Regions from separate parts of the Streptomyces sp. NPDC034085 genome, predicted to be linked through region 3. Evidence: riboswitches for the same ligand, from Rfam matches in the RefSeq annotation. Region 3 holds a riboswitch; each other region holds the start of a gene.
The links. A riboswitch is a leader RNA that binds a small molecule or an ion and turns the genes downstream of it on or off. The one in region 3 is predicted to bind cyclic di-AMP.
Positions count from the first base shown of each region.

Region 1: another riboswitch for cyclic di-AMP. It lies ahead of ACZ501_RS33325 (transglycosylase family protein); the one in region 3 lies ahead of ACZ501_RS24465 (M23 family metallopeptidase).
Region 2: another riboswitch for cyclic di-AMP. It lies ahead of ACZ501_RS25020 (M23 family metallopeptidase); the one in region 3 lies ahead of ACZ501_RS24465 (M23 family metallopeptidase).

Region 1 covers NZ_JBVISL010000016.1:25,491-31,154, reverse strand. The annotation lists gene ACZ501_RS33345 (Ppx/GppA phosphatase family protein) at 1-664, opposite strand, end outside; gene ACZ501_RS33340 (DUF501 domain-containing protein) at 661-1,203, opposite strand; gene ACZ501_RS33335 (FtsB family cell division protein) at 1,247-1,735, opposite strand; gene eno (phosphopyruvate hydratase) at 1,845-3,131, opposite strand; gene ACZ501_RS33325 (transglycosylase family protein) at 3,417-4,151, opposite strand; cyclic di-AMP (ydaO/yuaA leader) riboswitch at 4,154-4,326, opposite strand; gene ACZ501_RS33320 (transglycosylase family protein) at 4,601-5,664, opposite strand, start outside.
Region 2 covers NZ_JBVISL010000008.1:15,954-21,617, forward strand. The annotation lists gene ACZ501_RS25015 (SGNH/GDSL hydrolase family protein) at 1-521, opposite strand, end outside; gene ACZ501_RS25020 (M23 family metallopeptidase) at 685-1,701, opposite strand; cyclic di-AMP (ydaO/yuaA leader) riboswitch at 1,706-1,871, opposite strand; gene ACZ501_RS25025 (tyrosine-protein phosphatase) at 2,187-3,005, shown strand; gene ACZ501_RS25030 (aspartate aminotransferase family protein) at 3,082-4,485, opposite strand; gene hpnH (adenosyl-hopene transferase HpnH) at 4,482-5,513, opposite strand; gene ACZ501_RS25040 (phosphorylase family protein) at 5,519-5,664, opposite strand, start outside.
Region 3 covers NZ_JBVISL010000007.1:268,735-274,398, reverse strand. The annotation lists gene ACZ501_RS24475 (M16 family metallopeptidase) at 1-729, shown strand, start outside; gene ACZ501_RS24470 (M16 family metallopeptidase) at 750-2,117, shown strand; cyclic di-AMP (ydaO/yuaA leader) riboswitch at 2,382-2,541, shown strand; gene ACZ501_RS24465 (M23 family metallopeptidase) at 2,554-3,357, shown strand; gene ACZ501_RS24460 (GntR family transcriptional regulator) at 3,523-4,188, shown strand; gene ACZ501_RS24455 (HPr family phosphocarrier protein) at 4,438-4,719, opposite strand; gene ACZ501_RS24450 (bifunctional acetate--CoA ligase family protein/GNAT family N-acetyltransferase) at 4,929-5,664, shown strand, end outside.

The DNA of each region.
Region 1 (5,664 bases), on a different contig from region 3:
TCACCGAGCCCGCGAGGCCCACCAGGGTGCGGGCCTCGCCCAGCGGGACCGTCTCCGCGGCCAGGTCCAGGGCCGCCTCGATGTCGGCGCGCATGGCGGCGACCTGCGCCGCGGTCGGCGGGTCGGTGACCTCCCCGTCCACCACCAGGTGGCGCTCGGTCATCCGGACGCAGCCCACGTCGACCGAGCGGGCGGCCCGTACGCGGTCCTCGCCGACGACGAACTCGGTCGAGCCGCCGCCGATGTCCACCACCAGGAACGGGCGTTCAAGGTGCTCGTGCGCGACGAGCTCCTTGGTGGCGCCGGTGAAGGAGAACTCCGCCTCCTGGTCGCCGGAGATCACCTCGGGCTCGACGCCGAGGACGTCGAGGACCCCCTGCACGAACTCGTCCCGGTTCTCGGCGTCGCGCGAGGCCGACGTGGCCACGAAGCGGACCCGCTCGGCCCCGAACTCCTTGATCACCCCGGCGTACTCGCGGCAGGCCGCGAAGGTGCGCTCCAGCGCCTCGGGAGCCAGCCGTCCCGTCTTGTCCACGCCCTGCCCGAGCCTGACGATCGTCATCCGGCGGTCGAGCTCGACCAGCTCCCCGGTGGCCGGGTCGCAGTCGGCGACGAGGAGGCGGATGGAGTTCGTACCGCAGTCGATGCCCGCGACCCGGGTCATGCGGACTCCTCCGCCTTCTTCTCCCCGCACGGGGTGACGCAGGGACCCTTGGCCCACCACTCGGGCAGCATGGCCAGCGCCTCGTCGCCGAACGGGTTCACCCCGGGCCCGGCGGCCAGCGAGTGGCCCACCAGGACGTGCAGGCACTTGACCCGGTCCGGCATGCCGCCGGCGCTCGGGAAGCCCTGGAGCACCTCGATGGCGTCGCGGCGCCGGATGTAGTCCTCGTGCGCCTTCCGGTACGCGGCGGCGAGCTCCGGGTCCTCGGCGAGCCGGGCCTGCATCTCCTTCATCACGCCGTTGGCCTCCAGCGTGCCGATAGCGGAGGCCGCGCGCGGGCACGTCAGGTAGTACAGCGTCGGGAACGGGGTGCCGTCGGGCAGTCGGGGTGCGGTCTCCACGACGTCCGGACGGCCGCAGGGGCAGCGGTGCGCGATGGCGCGCAGCCCGCGCGGCGGGCGGCCGAGCTGCTGCTCGAACGCCTCGATGTCCGCGTCGGTCGGCTCGGTCCGGTCGGTCTGGGGCGGGGGAGTCTGCATGCCTGGAGGAAGTCTCTTCGTTCGGTCGTACGTGATGGGTGGGTCATTCACCGGGGCGGTCGGCCTTGTCGACGCCGTCCCAGACGTTGGAGTACCAGGGGCGGTCGGAACCGTCCTGCCCGCCGCGGCGGTGCTCCGGGGCCGCGGCCCCGGGGTCGGTCATGATGTAGCCGATCTCCCCCGGGCGCAGGAAGTGCAGGTGCTTGCGCGCCTGCTGCTCCGCGTAGGCGGGGTCCTGCCAGCGGGCCTTCTCGTCGCGGAGCTGTTCGAGGCGCTTGCGCGCGGTGTCCGCGGCCCGCTGCTGGTCCGCGATCTCCGAGCGCTGGGAGACGTACTGGCGCATCGGGTACGCGAGGGCGACGACCAGCGTACAGAGGACGAGCACCAGCAGCGCCGCCCGGCCGGTGAGCCGGCTGCGCCGGATGTGCCGGCGGGACTGCGAGCGGTAGACGTGCGCCGCGGTCCGCTCGCCGAGCTGCTTGAGCCGGGTCGCGGTCGAGAAGGTGGAGAACCGATCCCGGTTCCCGGCCATGGCCCCGCCTCCCCTGTGCGCGCACTACGCAATACGTCCCCGCACACGGTACGGGACCGAGTGCGGGGACGTACGGACGCCAAGCCAGGGGTGTCCCCCTAAGAGGGTGTCAGCCCTTGAAGCGCGGGAAGGCGGAGCGGCCCGCGTACACGGCGGCGTCGTCGAGGATCTCCTCGATGCGCAGCAGCTGGTTGTACTTGGCGACGCGGTCCGAGCGGGCCGGGGCGCCGGTCTTGATCTGACCGCAGTTCACGGCGACGGCGAGGTCGGCGATGGTGACGTCCTCGGTCTCGCCGGAGCGGTGCGACATCATGCACTTGAAGCCGTTGCGCTGGGCCATCTCGACGGCGTCGAGGGTCTCGGTCAGCGAACCGATCTGGTTCACCTTCACGAGCAGGGCGTTCGCGGAGCCCTCCTCGATGCCGCGGGCCAGGCGCTCGGGGTTGGTGACGAAGAGGTCGTCGCCGACGATCTGGACCTTGGAGCCCAGGCGGTCGGTGATGGTCTTCCAGCCGGCCCAGTCGTCCTCGAACAGCGGGTCCTCGATGGAGACCAGCGGGTACGCCTCGACGAGCTCGGCGTAGTAGTCGGTCATCTCGGCGGCCGAGCGGGACTGGCCCTCGAACTCGTACTTGCCGTCCTTGTAGAACTCGGACGCGGCGACGTCGAGCGCGAGCGCGATGTCCTTGCCCGGGGTGTAACCGGCCTGCTTGATGGCCTCGATGATGAGGTCGAGCGCGGCGCGGTTGGACTCCAGGTTCGGGGCGAAGCCGCCCTCGTCGCCCAGACCGGTGGACAGGCCCTTGGTGTGCAGGACCTTCTTGAGGGTGTGGTAGACCTCGGCGCCCCAGCGCAGCGCCTCGGAGAAGGACTCCGCGCCGATCGGGGCGATCATGAACTCCTGGATGTCGACGTTGGAGTCGGCGTGCGACCCACCGTTGAGGATGTTCATCATCGGAACGGGCAGCAGGTGCGCGTTCGGGCCGCCGAGGTAGCGGAACAGCGGCAGGTCCGAGGCCTCCGACGCGGCGTGCGCGACGGCCAGGGACACGCCGAGGATGGCGTTGGCGCCGAGGGAGCCCTTGTTGTCGGTGGCGTCCAGGTCGAACATGGCCTGGTCGATCAGGCGCTGCTCGGTGGCGTCGTAGCCGACGAGCTCCGGGCCGATCTGCTCGATGACGGCGAGGACGGCCTTCTCGACACCCTTGCCGAAGTAACGGCTGGGGTCGCCGTCACGGAGCTCGATGGCCTCGAAGGCACCGGTGGAGGCGCCGGACGGAACGGCAGCACGGCCGGTGCTGCCGTCGTCGAGGCCCACCTCGACCTCGACCGTGGGGTTGCCTCGGGAGTCCAGGATTTCCCGGGCTACGACGACGTCGATGGACGGCACGAGCATCTCCTTCTGGGATGTGACGCTGGGTGTGCGGTGGCGGTGGACCGTGGGACGGCCCTTGCCGACTAGAGCCTAACCGGCTCGGGGCAGTGGGCTGCCCGACCGCCCGGGTCCTGGGACGAAAAAGGTGCCGAATACCCGCCTTCCGGGACATACGGCCCTTGGTTCCTGACGCTCCGGGGGCCGTGACGGCCCGGCAGGAGGCGGGGCGCGCACGACATGCCGCCGCCCGGCGCGCGGGGTACGCGCGCCGGGCGGCGGGGGTGGTGCGAGGTGTTACGCCGGGATTCAGGCGAGCTTCAGCTTCTGGCCCGGGAAGATCAGGTCGGCGTCGGGGACGGTGTCCTTGTTCAGCTCGAAGAGCTTCTCCCAGCCGCCCTTGACGCCGTTGGCCTGGGCGATGGTGCCCAGGGTGTCGCCCTCCTGGACCACGTACGAACCGTTGCCGGTCTGCGGGGTCTGGGACTTCGGGGCGGACGGCTTGGTCACCGGGGAGGTGCCCTTGGTGCCCTTGGTCTCGAGGTCCGGGGTGGCCGGCTTCGCGGGCTTGGCCGGGGCCGGCTTGGCCGGAGCGGGCTTGGCGGGGGCCGGCTTGGCCGGGGCGGGCTTGGCCGGGGCCGGCTTGGAGGCCGAGCCGCCGCCGCTGTACGAGGAGTTGGACAGGCCGACGCCGCAGTGCGGCCAGGCGCCCTTGCCCTGGCCCTTGAGGACCTTCTCGGCGATCGCTATCTGCTGGGACTTGCTGGCCTGGTTGGCCTGCGCGGCGTACGCCTTGCCGCCGTACGCGGCCCACGTCGAGGACGAGAACTGCAGGCCGCCGTAGTAGCCGTTGCCGGTGTTGATGGACCAGTTGCCGCCGGACTCGCAGGCGGCGACCTTGTCCCACTCGGACGCGGTGGCGGCGCTGGCGGTGCCCGCGGCCATCAGCGGGGCCGCGACGGCGACACCGGCGACACCGGCGAGCGTGACGATGCGGACGGCCTTGGAGCCGCGGCGGTGCTTGCCCTTGCCGGAAAGCAGCATGGATTTCTCCTCACCGACGCCTTCGAGGTGAGCTGTCGGGTTCGGGCGGATGAGTTGCCCGGTCACGCGGCGCGGCGCGTGTCTTCACCCCTAGCCGGTACGCGGGCCGTCTCTCGACGGCCGTTCCCGGCGCCTACCTTGGTTCCCCCGCTCCTGCCTTCGGCGCTTGCGCGACGACTGTTCCCTCCGTCCGCCGGCAGGATTCGGCGATGCGGTCGAAGGAGCCCGCGGTGGCGAGCGGTTCAGAAGGTAGACAGGTCTCTCCCCGATGTTCAACGTGTGATTTTGGGGAGAAACCGGCCTACTTGCCTTCCACTGGAGCGCGTTTGCGCAGGTGAGAGCCGGGTTTGCGGAAGTTCCGGAACGAGACACGCCAGTTGACCGGAAGAGATGCATGTCTCATTTGCCGATAGTGGACATTCAACCCTTAAAGGGTGTCCGAACTGCCCCTATTTCTTGGTTAGATCCAGGTTCTGGCCGGGCTTGATGAGGTCCGCGTCCTGCCCGATGACCTGCTCGTTGGCCTGGTAGAGGGCATTCCAGCCGCCCTTGAGCCCGTTGGCGTCCGCGATGGCCGCGAGGCTGTCGCCCGGCTTCACCGTGTACGTGGGCTCCGCGGCGGCGGCTGACGCCGTGCCAGGGGCCGCCGGCAGCTCCAGTGCCGCCGGGCCGCGGTGCTTGCCCGAGCCGTCGCCCGCCTCGGCGCCCGGGGCGCCGGCCGGCGAGGCGCCCGGAGTGGCCGGGGCGGTGGGCGTGACGCCCGGGGTGGCGGGGGCCGTCGGGTCCGCCGGGGCGGTCGGCGTGCCCGGGGTGGCCGGGGTGCCGGGGGCGGTGGGCGTGCCGGGGGCGGTCGGGGTGCCCGGGGCGGTGGGCGTGCCCGGGGTGGCCGGCGGCGTCATGGGCGCGGAGGGCGGCGCCGTCAGGTCCGGCTCGGGCATGACGGGAAGTCCGCTGGAGGGTCCCAGCGGGTAGTCCGGCAGTCCGCTCGGGCCGGTGGACGGCGTGCCGGGCGGCGGGGTCGGGGCACCGAAGTCCGTGGAGGGCTTGCCCTTGCCGGTGACGGGCACCGAGTCGTCCGGCCGGGTCGGGGTGGGCGCGACCGGCCCGGGGTTCTTGTTGTCGCCCGGGTCCACCTCGGCCTTGGGCCCCTGCTGGGTCAGCCCGGCCGAGGCGGAGCACAGCGGCCATGCCTGGGGTCCCTGGGAGGCCAGCACCCGCTCGGCCACCGCTATCTGCTGCGAGCGGCTGGCGAGGTCCGGCCGCTCGGCGTACGCGAGTCCGCCCGCGTTCTTCCACTGCTCCAGCGTGAACTGGAGCCCTCCGTAGGCACCGCTGCCCGAGTTCGCGCTCCAGGTGCCGCCGCTCTCGCAGTCGGCGACCTTGTCCCACGTGGCGGTGTCGGCCGCGTTCGCGCCGGTGGCGGCGAGCAGCGGCAGGGCCAGCGCGGAGCCGGTGACTCCTGCGGTGACGACGATCGCGGGTACCTGGCGGGGGCGTCTGTGGCGGCCGTTCC
Region 2 (5,664 bases), on a different contig from region 3:
CGCCGGTCCTGTACGGACTTGAGGGACCACAGGTCGAGGACGGGGCACCCGTACCGGTCGGCGATGGAGCGGACGTGCGCGCTGTACGTCGCGACCTTGCCCCGCAGGTGTTTGAGGACGGGCACGCCCCGGGTGTCGAAACCGGTCGTGACCATCACGAGCCCGACGGACCGGGTGAGGTCGGCCACGGCCGCCTCGAACCGCTCCGCCACGTCGTCCGGGTCGCTGCCGGGACGGATGATGTCGTTGCCCCCCGCGCAGAAGGTGACGAGGTCGGGTGCGAGTTCCCTGGCCCTCGGGACCTGCTCGGCCACGATCTGGTCGAGAAGTTTCCCCCGCACGGCCAGATTCGCGTAGCGGAAGTCGTGTTCTTCGCGCTGATCGGCCAGGAGTACGGCGAGCCGGTCCGCCCAGCCGAGATATGAATCCCCGGATCCCGGGTCCCCCACGCCCTCGGTGAAGCTGTCCCCGATCGCCGCGTACGAGCCGATGGTCTTGAGTGTCGTCTTCGTCGCTGCCACGGGACGACATCCTTCACCTTGGCAACCAACCTACGCCAACGTAATGAGGGGTTGACGGACCGTGATCTATACCACGCGGGGGATAAGGAATAAGTACGCGTGGGGCCGGGACCCCCCTCGGGTCCCGGCCCCACGCGCGTCACGGTGCCGACGGCGGGTGCCGTCAGATGCTCACGCCCTTGGAGCGGAGGTAGCCGAGCGGGTCGATGTCGGAGCCGTAGGACGGGCCCGTACGGATCTCGAAGTGCAGGTGCGGGCCGGTCACGTTGCCGGTCGCGCCGGAGAGGCCGATGCGCTGGCCGCCGGTGACGCTCTGGCCCGCCGAGACGGACAGCGAGGAGAGGTGGCCGTACTGGGAGTACCTGCCGTCGGCGTGCCTGATGACGACCTCGTTGCCGTAGGCGCCGCCCCAGCCTGCGGAGACCACGGTGCCCGCACCGACGGCCTTGACCGTGGTGCCGGTGCTCGCGATGAAGTCGACGCCGGTGTGGTAGCCGGAGGACCACATGGCACCGCTCGCCCGGTACTGCGTGGAGATGCCGCCGCCGACGGGGGCGGTGAACCCGGAGGAGGTGGCGGGCGCTGCGGGCGCCGGGGCCTTCTCGCTCTTTGCCGCGGCGCCGGAGCCCTGGGCGGCCGGGCTGCCGTACGTCCGGCCGGCCTTGCCGCCGGAGCCCTTGGCGGACGCCCCGCCGGAGCCCTTCGCGGCCGGGGCCGCGTCGGCCGTGTCCTCGGAGGCGGCCGGAGCATCGCTCGAGGATTCCTCGGCCGGGGCCGCAGGAGCCTTCGGGGCGGGAGCCTGGGCCTGGCCGACGCCGCCGAGGGTGAGCTTCAGGCCGGGGTGGATGAGGGAGGGGTCCTCGCCGACGGCCTCGCGGTTGTCGGCGTACAGCCTCTCCCAGCCGCCGTCCAGGTGGCGCTCGGCGGCGATCTTCGAGAGGTAGTCGCCCGGCACCACCGTGTAGACGGCGGACGCGGCGGCGGGCGCGGCGGTCAGCGCCTGGGGGGCCTGCGCGTGGTGCGCGGGGGCGGTCTTCGCGGGCACGGCCGCCGGGGCGGCGTGGGCGCCGGCGGCACCCATCAGCGGGAGCGCGAGGGCCGCCCCGCCGGTTCCGGCCACGGCGAAACCGCGGGATATCGAACTGGACTTCGGACGGCGGTGCTTACCCTTTGCGGGCATGGCGAATTCCTCTCCGGCGCCTGCGAGGTGAGCTGTCGGGTTCGGACTGGAGATGTCCGGCCATACGTGCGGAGCACGGTTTCGGCTTCACCCCGAGCTGCACCGGACATGCTCCGGAGCAGCGGCCTACCTGGTTCCCCCGCTCCTGCCGCGCGCGGTGGTCGGGTGCGGTCCCCGGGCGGCGGCAGGATTAGGCGGTCCACCCGGATCGATCGCGAAGGTAATCGAGGCGGGCGCCGGGCAACAAGCCACGAATTCTCTGACGGAATCGCAGATATGGGGGATCAATGGAATTACGGTCACCCTGCGTCCATTCCGCACCCTCAACAACCGCTCCCACGAGGGAATTCGATTCCCGTGATCAGGCACGCACGGTCACCGTATGATCTGGCTCACGGGGCATGGCCCGATCTCGCCTCCACCTATGGCAAGTTGCTCCCAACCGGACCAATTCGGACACCCCAGGACCACGCGGAGGAGTACACGTGACCCAGCAGATACCCCAGCCCCTTCCGGCCGCCCCCGAGCCCGGTGCGCAGCTGACCGGAGTGCGCAACTTCCGTGACGTGGGCGGGCTGCCGACCGCGGACGGACGAAGGGTCAGGCCGGGACGACTGTTTCGAAGCGGACATCTCGCGCATGCCACCGAAACCGATACAGAGTTCCTCGCGTCGCTGGGCCTGCACACCGTCTTCGACTTCCGCAACGCGGTCGACCAGGCTCTGGAGGGCCCGGACGTCGAACTGCCGGGCGTGCTGAACGTGAACATCCCGCTGACGGACCCCGCCGACGGCCGGGAGTTCTGGACGATGGTCCGCGAAGGCGACCTCGAACAGCTCCGCGGCCTGCTGGGCGGGGGCAGGGGGGCCGCCCGCATGGCGGAGTCGTACCGCACGATCATCCGCACCCGCACCGCCGAGCACGGCCGCGTCCTGCACGCCCTGGCCGAGGACAGCGTCCCGGCGCTGATGCACTGCGCGGCGGGCAAGGACCGGGCGGGGCTGTCGATCGCGGTGACGCTGCTCGCGCTGGGCGTGGAGCGCGAGGCCATCGTGGCGGACTACCTGGAGTCGAACGCCCCGCACAACCGCTACCGGGTGCGCCGCGGCACCGACACGCCCGAGGCCCGCGCCCCCGAGGTGACGGAGCTGCTGGCCCCGCTGTTCGACGCCCGCGCGGAGTACCTGCTTGCGGCCTTCGCGACCATCGACGAGCTGTGGGGCGGGGCGGACCGCTACCTCGCGGAGGGGCTCGGGCTCGCCCCCGCCTCCCTCGGCCTGCTGCGGGACCGGCTCCTGGACTGACCCGCCGGAAAGAGGGCCGGCGGGGACCGGATACGCCCCCGCCGGCCGCCGGACAGCCGGCCCGGCGGTCGTCGGCTCAGCGGTTGCCGACCGCCTGCTTCACCAGCGTCCTGCCGAAGTCCCACATGAGCCCGCCCCCGCCGTGCGCCTCGTCCATGACCTCCCGGAAGGCCCCGACGAAACGCTCCACGTCCGCCTCGTCCACGACGAGCGGCGGGATGAGCTTGATGACCTCCAGGTGGTCCCCGGAGACCTGGGTGAGGATCCGGTGTTTGCGCAGCAGCGGCACCACGACCATCTGGGCGAACAGCCCCTTGCGGGCCGCCTGGAGCACCGCCCAGCGGCTGCGCAGGCCGAGCGAGGAGGGCTTGCCGAACTCGATGCCGATCATCAGCCCGCGCCCGCGCACCTCGTGCAGCAGCTCGTACTCGTCCACGAGCGCCGCGAGCCGCCCGCGCAGCAGGTCGCCCATCGCCCGGGCGTTGGCGACCAGCTGCTCGTCGTCCATGACGGAGAGCACCGCCAGCCCGGCCGCCATCGCCTGCGCGTTGGAGCCGAAGCTGGCGGAGTGCACCAGCACCCGGTCCATGGACGAGTACACCTTCTGGAAGATCCAGTCCTTGCCCAGGGTCGCGCCGACGGGCACGTAGCCGCCGGAGAGGGCCTTGGCCACGCACACCAGGTCCGGCTCCACGCCCGGCTCGTGCTGGTACGCGTAGAAGTCCCCGGTACGTCCGAGGCCCGTCTGCACCTCGTCGGCGATCAGGAGCGCCTTGTGCCGGTGCAGCAGCTCCTGCGCGGCGCGCAGGAAGCCGGGCGGGGCGGCATGCACGCCCTTGCCCTGGACCGGTTCGACCACGAAGGCGGCCACGTCCCCGCGCGCGAGCTCGCGCTCGAGCGCGGCCAGGTCCCCGAGCGCGATCTTCGTGTCGGGGAGCAGCGGGGCGAAGCCGTCGCGGAAGCCGCCTTCGCCGTTGACCGACAGCGAGCCCGTGGTCAGCCCGTGGAAGGCGTGGTCGCAGTAGAGGACCCTGGGCCGCCCGGTGGCGTACCGGGCGAACTTCAGGGCGGTCTCCACGGCCTCGGTGCCGCTGTTGCCGAAGAAGACCCGGTCGAGGTGGGGGCTGTACGACAGCAGCTTCTCGGCCAGCAGCCCGGGCAGCGGCTGGCAGTCGAAGCGGGTCAGGTCGGCGAGCTGGGCGTCCAGGACGTCGTGCAGGGCCCGGCGTACGACGGGGTGGTGCCGGCCCAGGCCCATCACCCCGAACCCGGCGAGCATGTCGAGGTAGTCGTTGCCCTCGGCGTCCCAGAAGTGGGCGCCCTCGGCCCGCTCGTAGACCTTGTCGAAGCCGATGGTGTGCAGCATGCGGGGCAGCTGGTGGTTGAGGTGGCGGGCGTGCAGCTCGTAGCGCTCCCCGCCGCGCTCGGCCAGCAGCGCGGCGAGGTCGAAGCCGCCCGGCCCGCCCTGTGCGGGGGTCATGCGGACGTGTCCCGGTTCCCGCCCAGGGTCTCGCGGGCCGCGCGCAGCGACTCCTTCAGCGACCCCATGGTGGCGAGGACGGCGGTGGGCTCGTAGCCGCAGTGCGCCATGCAGTTCGCGCAGCGCGGGTCCTTCCCGCGGCCGTACTTGCTCCAGTCGGTGTCCTCGATCAGCTCCCGGTACGTGGGCACGTAGCCGTCGCTCATCAGGTAGCAGGGGCGCTGCCAGCCGAAGAGCGAGTAATTGGGAATGGCCCAGGCGGTGCAGGGGAAATCGGCCTTGCCTTCGAGGAAGTCCAGGAAGAGCGGCGAGTGGTTGAGCCGCCAGCGCCGCCGGTTGCCGCCCGCGAAGGCCTTCTTGAAGAGTTCCCGGGTCTGCTCGACGCCCAGGAAGTGCTCCTGGTCGGGTGCCTTTTCGTAGGCATAGGCGGGCGAGATCATCATCTCGTCGACCTGGAGGTCGTCATTGAGGTAGTTCAGTACTTCGATGATCGTCTGCGGGGTGTCCGTGTTGAAGAAGGTGGAGTTGGTGGTCACCCGGAATCCGCGGCGCTTGGCCTCCTTGATGGCCGCGACCGCCTCATCGAAGACGCCCTCCTTGGCCACCGATTCGTCGTGGCGTTCGCGCAGTCCGTCGATGTGGACGGCGAAGGCGAAGTAGGGGGAAGGGGTGAATTTCTCGATCTTCTTGCGGAGCAGCAGGGCGTTGGTGCAGAGGAAGACGTATTTCCGCTTCGCCACCAGCTGGCGCACGATCTCGTGGATCTGCGGGTGCATCAGGGGTTCGCCACCCGCGATGGAGACCATCGGCGCGCCGGACTCCAGCACGGCGCCGACCGCCTGGGCGACGGGCATGCGCTGCTTGAGCACCCCGGCCGGGTGCTGGATCTTCCCGCAGCCCTCGCAGGCGAGGTTGCAGGCGTAGAGCGGTTCCAGCTCGACGATCAGCGGGAACTTCTCACGCTTGCGGAGCTTCTGTTCGAGAAGATAGGTCCCGACCCTGATGGACTGTCGCAACGGCATGGCCATCTGGTTCACCTCCTGGGGAGCAGTAACGAACGGTGCCATTCGTGGAACGCGGGCAGTAGGGCGCGCAGGACACGGAAGGCAGATATTCCACCCCGTACCGTGCCGATGCGGACGAGCTCGTGCTCCGGAGCGTCCACGACCACCCGGACGG
Region 3 (5,664 bases):
GACATCGACCCCGAGCGGACCCTCGCCTGGATCGAGAAGTACTTCGGCACCATCCCGGCGCACGACGGCAAGCAGCCGCCCCGCGACGGCACGCTCCCCGACACCATGGGCGGGCAGCTGCGCGAGGAGATCGTCGAGGAGGTCCCGGCCCGCGCGCTGATGGCCGCCTACCGGCTGCCGCACGACGGCACCCGCGAGTGCGACGCCGCCGACGTGGCGCTGACCGTGCTGGGCGGCGGCGAGTCCTCCCGGCTGCACAACCGCCTGGTACGCCGCGACCAGACGGCCGTGGCGGCCGGTTTCGGCATGCTGCGCCTGGCCGGCGCGCCCTCGCTGGGCTGGCTGGACGTCAAGACCTCCAGCGGCGTCGAGGTGCCCGCCATCGAGGCGGCCGTCGACGAGGAGCTCGCCCGGTTCGCCGCCGAGGGCCCGACGGCGGAGGAGATGGAGCGCGCCCAGGCACAGCTGGAGCGCGAATGGCTGGACCGGCTGAGCACGGTGGCCGGCCGCGCCGACGAACTGTGCCGCTTCGCGGTCCTGTTCGGCGACCCGCAGCTCGCGCTGACCGCCGTCCAGCGGGTGCTGGACGTCACCGCCGAGGAGGTGCAGGCCGTGGCCGCGGCCCGGCTGCGCCCCGACAACCGCGCGGTACTGGTCTACGAGCCGCTGGCCGGCGCCGAGGCCCACGAGACCGAGCAGCACGACGAGAACGAGGGGGCGGAGCAGTGAGCGACACCGCAGCCGTCACGATGACCTTCCACCCGCGGCCGCAGGCCGGCGAGGCGAAGCCGTGGGCCTTCCCGGCCCCCGAGCGCTCCACGCTCCCCAACGGCCTGACCCTGCTGCGCTGCCACCGCCCCGGCCAGCAGGTGGTGGCGGTCGAGGTCAACCTCGCGGCACCGCTGGACGCCGAGCCCGAGGGCCTCGACGGGGTCGCCACGATCATGGCCCGCGCCCTGTCGGAGGGCACCGACAAGCACTCCGCCGAGGAGTTCGCCGCGGAGCTGGAGCGCTGCGGCGCCACGCTGGACGCCCACGCGGACCACCCGGGCCTGCGGGTCTCCCTGGAGGTCCCGGCCTCCCGCCTGCCCAAGGCGCTCGGACTGCTCGCCGAGGCGCTGAGCGCCCCCGCCTTCGCCGACAGCGAGGTCGACCGCCTGGTGCGCAACCGGCTCGACGAGATCCCGCACGAGCTGGCCAACCCCCAGCGCCGCGCCGCCAAGGAGCTCTCCAAGGAGCTGTTCCCGGCGTCGCTGCGGATGTCCCGCCCGCGCCAGGGCACCGAGGAGACGGTCGCGCGGATCGACTCCGCCGCCGTACGCGCCTTCTACGAGGCCCACGTACGCCCCTCCACCGCCACCGTGGTGGTCGTCGGCGACCTGACCGGCACCGACCTGGACGCCCTGCTGGCGGACACCCTGGGCACCTGGACCGGCAACACCGCCGCGCCCCGCCCCGTGCAGCCGGTGACGGCCGACGACACGGGCCGCGTGGTCATCGTGGACCGGCCGGGCGCCGTCCAGACGCAGCTGCTGATCGGCCGGATCGGGCCGGACCGGCACGACATTGTCTGGGCCCCGCAGGTGCTCGGCACGTACTGCCTCGGCGGCACCCTCACCTCCCGCCTGGACAAGGTGCTGCGCGAGGAGAAGGGCTACACCTACGGCGTGCGGGCCTTCGGGCAGGTGCTGCGCTCGACCGCCGACGGCAAGGGCGCCTCGATGCTCGCCATCAGCGGTTCGGTGGACACCCCCAACACCGGTCCGGCGCTGCAGGACCTGTGGCAGGTGCTGCGGACCCTCGCGGAGGGCGGACTGACCGACGCCGAGCGGGACGTGGCGGTGCAGAACCTGGTGGGTGTGGCTCCGCTGAAGTTCGAGACGGCCGCCTCGGTCGCCGGGACGCTCGCCGACCAGGTGGAGCAGGAGCTGCCGGACGACTACCAGGCGCGGCTGTACGCGCGGCTGGCCGAAACCGGTACCGCCGAGGCCACTTCGGCGGTCGTGAACGCCTTCCCGGTGGACCGCCTGGTCACGATCCTGGTGGGTGACGCGGCGCAGATCGAGGAGCCCGTCCTGGCCCTCGGGATCGGTGAGGTCACCGTCGTCTCCAACTGAGCGGCGCGACCGTCCCCGGCCGGGCGGCGCGACCGTCCCCAACTGCACGTCGAGGGACCCGAGACGGACCGGTGACGAGTCCGTTTCCGGGGGGCTCCGGTGGAACATCCACCGGAGCCCCCTTTGTCCGTTTAGTGGCGTCGTTGCTCGTATGCGGTGTGGCGTACGCAACAAAAGCGCGCGTGTGTTTGGCGATTGACTGATGATCCGCCTAGCGTCGGCCGTGCTGTTCGTCAGTTGAACCCGCCGCACCCCCGCGGCACCGGACAGCGATCGCCGAGTCCCCGTCAGGCGCGAGCCTGGGGAGCCGGGGACCCACATGAGTCCCTGGGGTGAATCGGACCCCCTCGCAAGAGGAGGCCCGTAGGAGACCTTCCTGCTCCGAACCCGTCAGCTAACCCGGTAGGCGAGAGGGAAGGAAAGGATCACCCCCTTCATGGCGTTTGGCAGTCGTGCCGCCGGTTCTGGTAAGCACCGTGGTTCCAGCCGTCTGAGCCGCAAGACCGCCGGCTACGCCGGCATCGCCGCCCTCGCCACCACGGGCGTGGTCGGCACCCTGGCCGCTCCGGCCTTCGCGGCGGACCACCACAACGCCCCGTCCATGGAGGACACCGGCCAGAACGCGGTCGTCGTCGCCGACGGCCTGCAGGACGACATCGAGGTCCAGGCCGAGTCCCAGCAGCGCGCCGCCGAGGCCGTCGCCGCCCAGGCCCAGGCCGAGGCCGAGGCGAAGACGCGTGCCGCCGAGGCCAAGCGCGCCGCCGAGGCCAAGGAGAAGGCCGAGCGCGAGGCCGCCGAGAAGGCCGCCCGCGAGGAGGCCCGCAAGCGCCTCAACACCTTCGTGGCCCCCGTCGACGGCTCCTACGTCAGCACCCAGTACGGCGCGGGCGGCGGCATGTGGTCCTCCGGCAGCCACACGGGCATCGACTTCCACGCCGACGAGGGCAGCATCGTCCACGCGGTGGGCGCGGGCACCGTCGTCGAGGCCGGCTGGGGCGGCGCCTACGGCAACAACGTCGTGATCCGCCACAACGACGGCACCTACACCCAGTACGGCCACCTGCTCTCGCTGAGCGTCTCCGCCGGCGAGACGGTCACCCCCGGCCAGCAGATCGGCCTGTCGGGCTCCACGGGCAACTCCAGCGGCCCGCACCTGCACTTCGAGGCCCGCACCGGCGCCACGTACGGCACGGACATCAACCCGCTGACGTACCTGCGCAACCACGGCGTCGGGATCTGACCCGCAGCACGCTCCACCGAAGAAGGCCCCGGCTCACCGAGCCGGGGCCTTCTTCGTCGTGCCGCCGTCCGGATTGCAGGCCCTCTTCGGGAATTGCCGTGTGGTGCAATAGAGTCGCAGCACGGCCACGATAAACCGAAAAACGAAACCAGCGGAGGTCCGGCCTTGCGTATTCCGGCGCACGCGGTGTGCACAGCGATCCGCGACGATATTGTCTCCGGATTCTTCGGGCCGGGCAGCCGGCTGACCGAGGAGGTGCTCGCCCGCCGCTACGGGGTTTCCCGCGTCCCGGTCCGCGAGGCGCTGCGCACCCTGGAGTCCGAGGGCTTCGTCACCACCCGCCGGCACGCGGGCGCCTGCGTCGCCGAGCCGACCGAGCAGGAGGCCGCCGACCTCCTGGAGCTGCGCGTGCTGCTGGAGCCGCTCGCCGCCTCGCGCGCCGCCCGGCGCCGCACGGACGGCCACCTGAAGGTGCTGCGCGGACTGGTCAGGCTGGGACGGGAAGGGGCCAGGCGGGGGCAGGGGGAGGATCTGCGGGCCCTGGGCGGCTGGTTCCACGAGACCCTGGCCCAGGCCTCGGGCAGCCCGGGGCTGATCGCCCTGCTGACCCAGACGCGTCACAAGATCGCCTGGATGTTCGCGGTCGGGGCGCCGGTGCAGCCCGTGGAGTGCTGGGCCGAGCACGGGGCGATCGTGGACGCCGTCGCGCGCGGCGACGCGGAGCGGGCCCGGGCCCTGACCGCGCTGCACGCGCAGCGGGCGGCGCAGGCGCACCGCCCGAGGGTGAGGAATCCGCAACCTGCCGTAAACACGGCGAGCGCTCCGCATTAACACACTCCGTATACAACGGAGCGATATCCGCCCGGTTCCGGCCGCAGGCGAATTCTCTGCCCTCTTGACCGCCGCCGTGGCCCGAATTCGCCGCGCGCAATTCCGGGACGACCCGGAAGGGCGGGAAAGGCCCTGGAATTCCAGCCGCCGTGCGGCCGGAAAACGCGGAAGCCGCAGTCCCCGTGGTGGCGGGGGCTGCGGCTTCCGTCGTACCGCGCGGGGCGGCGAGGGCCTACCGGACCCGAAGGGTCAGACGGTCTCGGGGAGTTCCTCGAGACCCTCGGCGACCAGCTTCGCGAGGCGGTCGAGCGCGACCTCGGCGCCCTCGGCGTCGGAGGCCAGGACGATCTCCTCGCCGCCCTGGGCGCCCAGACCCAGGACAGCCAGCATCGAAGCGGCGTTGACGGGGTCGCCGCCCGCCTTCGCGATGGTCACCGGGACGCCGGAAGCGGTCGTCGCGCGGACGAAGATCGAGGCGGGACGAGCGTGCAGGCCCTCGGCCCAGCCGACGTTGACGCGGCGCTCTGCCATGGTGATGCCCTTCAGGTTCAACGGTTGTCTAGACCAGTCTCTCACGCCGTCCGGAATGCTCGCACCGGCCTTCGGCCCGCATCCACCGCCGTTCGGCCCTCCCCAGCTTGCACTGGTTTGCCCCGGCCCGCCGCATTCGCCGCGCGTAGGTCGGAGGGGCCGCCCGCCGCACCCGTCCACCCGGCCGGATCGCCCCTTAAGGTGACCCCATGACCACCGCGTCGGACCCCTCGTACCCGGCCCACTGGGAAGCGGACGTCGTGCTGCGCGACGGCGGCACCGCCCGCATCCGCCCCATCACCACCGAGGACGCGGGCCGGCTGGTCAGCTTCTACGAGCAGGTCTCGGACGAGTCGAAGTACTACCGCTTCTTCGCCCCCTACCCCCGCCTCTCGGACCGCGACGTCCGCCGCTTCACGCACCACGACTACGTGGACCGGGTCGGCCTCGCCGCCACCATCGGCGGCGAGTTCATCGGCACCGTCCGCTTCGACCGCATCGGCCCGGACGGGCGGCCCGCCTCCGCCCCCGCCGACGAGGCCGAGGTGGCCTTCCTCGTCCAGGACGCCCACCAGGGCCGCGGGGTCGCCTCCGCCCTCCTCGAACACATCGGCGCGGTGGCCCGGGAGCGCGGCATCCGCCGGTTCGCGGCCGAAGTGCTGCCCGCCAACACCAAGATGATCAAGGTGTTCACCGACGTGGGCTACCAGCAGAAGCGCAGCTTCGAGGACGGCTCCGTCCACCTCACCCTCGACCTGGAACCCACCGCCGAGTCCCTCGCCGTCCAGCGCGCCCGCGAACAGCGGGCCGAGGCCCGCTCCGTGCAGCGCCTCCTCGCCCCCGGCTCCGTCGCCGTGATCGGCGCCAGCCGCTCGGGGGCCGGTGTGGGCGCCACCGCCCTGCGCAACCTGCGCGACGGCGGCTTCCGCGGGCACCTCTACGCCG